DNA from 2 places in the Streptomyces sp. NPDC046122 genome. Region 1 is predicted to be linked to the other one. Evidence: riboswitches for the same ligand, from Rfam matches in the RefSeq annotation. Region 1 holds a riboswitch; the other holds the start of a gene.
What was found. Region 1 has a riboswitch for glycine ahead of gcvT (glycine cleavage system aminomethyltransferase GcvT). Riboswitches for the same ligand answer to the same signal wherever they lie in the genome.
Positions count from the first base shown of each region.

Region 2: it holds a riboswitch for glycine, as region 1 does, so the genes downstream of both, gcvP (aminomethyl-transferring glycine dehydrogenase) here and gcvT (glycine cleavage system aminomethyltransferase GcvT) in region 1, are expected to answer to the same signal.

Region 1 covers NZ_JBWKLQ010000001.1:270,643-274,039, reverse strand. The annotation lists gene glyA (serine hydroxymethyltransferase) at 1-61, opposite strand, end outside; gene gcvH (glycine cleavage system protein GcvH) at 81-461, opposite strand; gene gcvT (glycine cleavage system aminomethyltransferase GcvT) at 520-1,635, opposite strand; glycine riboswitch at 1,671-1,768, opposite strand; glycine riboswitch at 1,769-1,866, opposite strand; gene AC07FK_RS01175 (AAA family ATPase) at 2,026-2,736, shown strand; gene AC07FK_RS01170 (enhanced serine sensitivity protein SseB) at 2,794-3,397, shown strand, end outside.
Region 2 covers NZ_JBWKLQ010000003.1:9,831-13,227, forward strand. The annotation lists gene AC07FK_RS09285 (DNA polymerase IV) at 1-750, shown strand, start outside; gene AC07FK_RS09290 (PRC-barrel domain-containing protein) at 678-1,043, opposite strand; glycine riboswitch at 1,165-1,261, shown strand; gene gcvP (aminomethyl-transferring glycine dehydrogenase) at 1,498-3,397, shown strand, end outside.

The sequences.
Region 1 (3,397 bases):
CGTCGACGGCGGCGGCGACGTCCGGGTCGAGCTCATGCAGGGGAGTGTTGAGAAGCGTCATCACGGTCCCGATCGAGGTCTTAGTTGCCGGAGGAGAAGGCGTCGTACTCGTCGGCGGAGAGCAGGTCGCCCGGCTCGTCCGTGACGCGCACCTTGAAGAGCCAGCCGCCCTCGAAGGGGGCGGAATTCACCAGCGACGGGTCGTCGACGACGTCCTGGTTCGCCTCGACGACCTCGCCGGTCACCGGGGAGTACAGGTCGCTGACCGACTTGGTCGACTCCAGCTCGCCGCAGGACTCGCCCGCGCTCACGGTGTCGCCGACCTCAGGGAGCTGGGCGTACACGACGTCACCGAGCGCGTTGGCCGCGAACTCCGTGATGCCGACCGTCGCCACGCCGTCCTCGGCGGTCGACAGCCACTCGTGCTCCTTGCTGTAACGCAGCTGCTGGGGGTTGCTCATGACCTGAATTCTCCTGTACGCGGGGGAGTGGTGGTGAACGGGGAGGTTGTGCGGGGGGTCACTTCTGGCGCTTGTAGAAGGGCAGGGCGACGACCTCGTACGGCTCATGCGTACCGCGGATGTCGACGCCGACACCGGAGGTGCCCGGCGCCGCGTGCGCGGCGTCGACGTACGCCATGGCGATCGGCCTGCCCAGCGTCGGGGACGGGGCGCCGGAGGTGACCTCGCCGATCACCTTGCCGTCGGCGACCACGGGGAAACCGGCGCGCGGGACGCGGCGGCCCTCGGCGACCAGGCCGACCAGCTTGCGCGGCGGGGCGGTCTCGGCGCGCTCGGCGGCGGCCTCCAGCGCGGCGCGGCCGACGAAGTCGCCCTCCTTCTCGAACTTCACGACCCGGCCGAGGCCCGCGTCGAACGGAGTCAGGGCAGTGGTCAGCTCGTGCCCGTACAGCGGCATGCCCGCCTCCAGGCGCAGCGTGTCGCGGCAGGAGAGACCGGCCGGGACGAGGCCGGCGTCCTTGCCCGCCTCGGTCAGCGCCTGCCACAGCGTCTCGGCGTGCCGCGGCTCCACGAACAGCTCGAAGCCGTCCTCGCCGGTGTAGCCGGTACGGGCGATGAGCGCCGGGACGCCCGCGACGGTGCCGGGCAGGCCGGCGTAGTACTTCAGCCCGTCGAGGTCGGCGTCGGTGACCGACTTCAGGATGCCGGGGGACTCGGGGCCCTGGACGGCGATCAGGGCGTAGGCGTCGCGGTCGTCCCGTACGACGGCGTCGAAGCCGGCGGCGCGCTCGGTGATCGCGTCGAGGACGACCTGGGCGTTGCCGGCGTTGGCGACGACCATGTACTCGGTCTCACCCAGCCGGTAGACGATCAGGTCGTCGACGATCCCGCCGTCCTCCTGGCAGATCATCGTGTAGCGGGCGCGGCCGAGGCCGACGGTGCCGATGTTGCCGACGAGGGCGTAGTCGAGCGCGTTCACGGCCTGCGGGCCGGAGACGGTGATCTCGCCCATGTGGGAGAGGTCGAAGAGGCCGGCCCGGGTGCGGACGGCGTTGTGCTCGTCGCGCTCGCTGGCGTACCGCAGCGGCATGTCCCAGCCCGCGAAGTCGGTCATGGTCGCACCCAGCGAACGATGAGTGGCGTCGAGGGCGGTGTGACGGGGGACATTGCTCATGTGCGGGGCTCCCAGGGCATGACAGGCGAGGACGATCCTCCCCATCTGTCATCGGAACCTGAGAGGTTCACCGGGAGTCCCGGCTTGCACCTTGGGTGGAGCCGCGACGAGGCGGCTCGCTTTTCAGATCTGCCTCGCCCGCGCGGTACGGGGCCTGAGAGATTCAAGGGAGGAACTTGCTCCTTCGGCGTCCCGGGCACACAGTGCCCCGGACTCTCCCGCGCGGATTCAAGCGGCCGGTATGCAGTTGGCGGGCACATCATTGCACGCGGGCGGCGGCCCGACAGCACCTGGGCGGATCTCGAAATGGACTTGTGGCGCATTACCTTTTCTTTACACTTTGTGGGCAAGGGTGGGAGAGGGTGGGGGACACCCGACAGGGGGAAGACGATGACGTTGCAGCAGCCCGGTGTGTACGCGACGACCGCGGGGACCGCGCACCGCGCGATGCCCGCCCAGCAGGGTGTGCCGGTGCGGGCCGCCCGCCGGCCCGCGCCCTTCGTGCGCGACCTGCGCGCGCGGGGGGGATGCGGCCCGCGGGCACTGTCCTTCGCGGCCGGTGACACGGTGGTGGTGTCGGGCCTGCCGGGCAGCGGCAAGAGCACCCTGATCCGGCGTACGGCGAGTACGGCGGCGCACCGGATCGACTCGCAGGACGCGCGCGAGCGCTGGGAGGCGCTGATGCCCCGCCTGCTGCCGTACGCGCTCTACCGGCCGTTGGTGCGCGCGGCGCACTACGCCGGCCTGTGGCGCGCGCTGCGCTCGGGCGAGGGCGTCGTGGTGCACGACTGCGGTACGCAGACGTGGGTGCGGCGCTGGCTGGCCGGCGACGCCCGCCGCCGGGGCGTCGCGCTGCACCTGGTGCTGCTCGACGTGACGGCGGACGTGGCGCGGGCCGGCCAGCAGGAGCGCGGCCGCGGGGTCTCCGGTTACGCCTTCGCCCGGCACCGGCGTGCGGTGGGCCGGCTGGTGCGGGACGCGGAGGCCGGCCGGCTGCCGGCGGGCTGCGCGTCGGCGGTCCTGCTGGACCGGGACGCGGCGGGCGCGCTGAAGGTGATCGATTTCCTCGCTCCGGCCGCCGGGGGCCCTTCCGGCGGCTGAGGCCCGGCCGCGGGGGAGCCCGGGGGAGGGTGTGCGCGTCGCGTTAAAGTTCGTGCCGTGGATTTCCCTGACTTCCCGGTAGCGGCCCACCCGCACGGCGGCAGCGGCTGGCCCGGCAACGAGCTCGAAGAGGTGCTGGGCGCCTCGCTCGGCAACCCCGCCGCGGGCGGCCGCATAGTCGAGGTGCTCGGTCGCAGCCAGGTGTGGGTGCCGCTGCCCTCCGGCGGCGGCCCCGACTCCCCGCATCTCGACCTGCCGACCGTGCTGATCCACGGCGAGGCGTACGTCCCCGTGTACAGCTCGGAGGAGCAGCTCCGCCACTGCGCCGGGCCGCACATGTCCTTCACCGTGGCGCCGGCCCGGGAATTCGCCCGCGGCCTGCCCCCGCAGCTCGGCATCGCGGTGAACCCGGACGGCGCGGTCGGCGTCCCGCTGCCGCCGGCCGCCGTCGCCGAGCTCTGCCGGGCCGGCCGTACGCCGCTGGACGGGCCGGCCAGTGGCGGCCGGGTCCGGCTCTTCGAGCCGGACTGGCAGGAGGAGCCGGTCGACTTCCTCTCCGCCGCCGCCGGGGAGTTCGAGGAGAGCGGTGTGGTGCTGAGCGCCCGCCGCGCCCTCGCCAGCGTCGAGGGCGGCCCCCCGGCGCTCTTCGTCGGCGTACAGC
Region 2 (3,397 bases), on a different contig from region 1:
GTCGGGCACGACGAGCGGCCCGTGGTGGCCGAGAGGGACGCGAAGTCGGTGTCGGTCGAGGACACCTTCGAGGTCGATCTGCACGACCGGGTCCGGGTCAGGAACGAGGTGGTGCGGCTGTCCGACCGGTGCGTCGAGCGACTGCGCGCGGCCGGGCGCTCGGGCAGGACCGTGGTCCTCAAGGTGCGCCGGTACGACTTCTCGACGCTGACGCGTTCCGAGACGCTGCGCGGGCCGACGGACGATCCGACGGTGGTGCGGGAGGCGGCGGGCAGACTCCTGGAGTCGGTGGACACCACTGGTGGGGTGCGGCTGCTGGGCGTGGGGGTCACCGGGCTCGCCGACTTCACCCAGGAGGACCTCTTCGCGCAGGCGGCGGGCGAGTCGGCGGAGGCGGCGGCCGAAGCGGGCGCGGCGAAGGCGCCCGCCGCGACGGCCCCCGGCGAAGAGCCGGCGGTTCCACCCGCGGAGGAGCCGCCCCGGCGGCGCTGGCTGGCGGGCCAGGACGTACGGCATACGGAGTACGGGGCGGGGTGGGTGCAGGGCAGCGGGGTGGGGCGGGTGACGGTGCGGTTCGAGGAGCCGACGTCGGCGCCGGGGCGGGTGCGGACCTTCGGGGTGGACGATCCGCACCTGGCCCCGTCGGACCCGCTGCCGCTCGTGCGGGCGGCGGGGGATCAGGAGGGGTCGTCGCCGGCCAGCCGCCCGAAGTCCCGGTCGGGGGCCGGGGAGGAGACGTCGAGCCCGTAGTGGTGGTAGAGCTGCAGCTCCTGAGCGGGGGAGAGGTGCCGGCCGACGCCGAAGTCGGGTGCTTCCTTGATCAGGGCGCGGTCGTACGGCACGCGGAGGGTGTCGTCGACGACCTTGCTGGGTTCCAGGGGGACGAAGGCGTCCCGGCTGAAGAGGCCGGTGCGTACGGCGGCCCATTCGGGTACGCCCGTGGCGTCGTCGAGGTACACCTCGTCCACCGTTCCGATCTTGTCGCCGTTGCGGTCGAACGCCTTGCGTCCGATCAGGCTGCGCGGATCGATGTCGGTCTGCACGGTCCCTCCAACTGCTGGCAGCTGCTCGTAGCCCCGTAATGCCTACGAAAGGGCACAACTGTGGACTCGGCCACTCGAGGGATCCTCGACGGGCCTCGCTGGTAGGCTGGCCAGTGGCTGCTGACCCCGTGCGGGAGAGTCTCCGGTGAACGTGCCGGAGGCGCCGAAGGAGCAAATCCTCCCCGGAATCTCTCAGGCCCCCGTACCGCACGGACGAGGTCACTCTGGAAAGCAGGGCGGGCGCCGTACGGGCATGTGCCGGGAACACGGCACAGCACCTGTCACGGATCCCTTCCTCACCGACGGTGAAAGCCGGAACGACCCTCGACGTCAGCGACGTCCGCACGGTCTTCCGGTGAAGCTCTCAGGTTGAGATGACAGAGGGGGAGGCCGTCCGGGTACCCGTGCCGTGGTGCCCCTCGCAGGTCGCGTCAGACCAGGAGGCCTTCCGCAGATGACCGCAAACCGCATTCCGCTCTCACAGCTCGAGCGTGGCATCCCCTTCGAGCAGCGCCACATCGGGCCCGATGCCGAGGCTCAGGCCAAGATGCTCGCCCAGGTCGGGTACGGCTCGCTCGACGAGCTGACCGCGGCCGCGGTGCCGGAGGTCATCAAGAGCGCCGAGGCGCTTGGGCTGCCCGACGCGCGCACCGAGGCCGAGGTACTGGCGGAGCTGCGCACGCTCGCAGACCGCAACCAGGTGCTCGCCCCGATGATCGGCCTCGGGTACTACGGCACCTTCACGCCGCCGGTGATCCTGCGCAACGTCATGGAGAACCCGGCCTGGTACACGGCGTACACGCCCTACCAGCCGGAGATCTCGCAGGGCCGTCTCGAAGCGCTGCTGAACTTCCAGACCATGGTCGCGGACCTGACCGGGCTGCCCACCTCGGGCGCGTCCCTGCTCGACGAGGGCACGGCCGCCGCCGAGGCGATGTCGCTCGCGCGCCGCGTCGGCAAGGTCAAGAACGGCGTCTTCCTGATCGACTCCGACACGCTGCCGCAGACGGTCGCCGTCATTCAGACGCGCGCCGAGCCGACCGGTGTCGAGGTCGTCGTCGCCGACCTGTCGGACGGCATCCCGGCCGAGGCCGCCGAGCGCGGCGTCTTCGGCGTGCTGCTCCAGTACCCGGGCGCCTCCGGCGCCGTACGCGACATCAAGCCCGTCATCGAGCAGGCGCACGAGCTGGGGGCGATCGTGACCGTCGCCGCCGACCTGCTGGCGCTGACCCTGCTGACCTCGCCCGGCGAGCTCGGCGCGGACATCGCGGTGGGCACCACGCAGCGCTTCGGCGTACCGATGGGCTTCGGCGGCCCCCACGCCGGGTTCATGGCCGTACGGGAGAAGTTCGCGCGCAGCCTGCCCGGGCGGCTCGTCGGCGTCTCCGTCGACGCCGACGGCAACAAGGCGTACCGGCTGGCGCTCCAGACGCGTGAGCAGCACATCCGCCGCGAGAAGGCCACCAGTAACATCTGCACCGCGCAGGTCCTGCTCGCGGTCATGGCCGGCATGTACGCCGTCTACCACGGCCCCGACGGCCTGCGCGGCATCGCGCGCCGCACCCACCGCTACGCGACGCTCCTCGCCGAGGGCCTGCGCGCCGGCGGCGTCGAGATCGTGCACGGCGCGTACTTCGACACGCTGACCGCGCGCGTCCCGGGCAGGGCGGCCGACGTCGTCGCCGCGGCCCGTGAGGGCGGGGTCAACCTGCACCTGGCCGACGCCGACCACGTCTCCATGGCTTGCGACGAGACGACGGGCCGCGCGCAGATCGCCGCGGTCTGGGCCGCCTTCGGCGTCGACGCCGACATCGAGGCGCTCGACGAGCGGGCGGCCGACACGCTGCCCGAGGGAATGCTGCGGAGCGACGCGGTGCTCACGCACCCCGTCTTCCACCAGCACCGCTCCGAGACCGCCATGCTGCGCTACCTGCGCAAGCTCGCCGACCGTGACTACGCGCTGGACCGGGGCATGATCCCGCTCGGTTCGTGCACGATGAAGCTGAACGCGACCACCGAGATGGAGCCGGTCACCTGGCCGGAGTTCGGCGCCGTCCACCCCTTCGCGCCCGTCGAGCAGGCCGAGGGCTACCTGACGCTGATCCACGAGCTGGAGGAGCGCCTCGCGGAGGTCACCGGCTACGACGCGGTGTCGATCCAGCCCAACGCCGGTTCGCAGGGCGAGCTCGCGGGCCTGCTGGCGGTACGGGCGTACCACCGCGCGAACGGCGACGACCAGCGCACGGTGTGCCTGATCCCGTCGTCCGCGCACGGCACGAACGCCGCGAGCGCGGTCATGGCCGGCATGAAGGTCGTCGTCGTCAAGACGCGCGAGGACGGCGAGGTCGACGTCG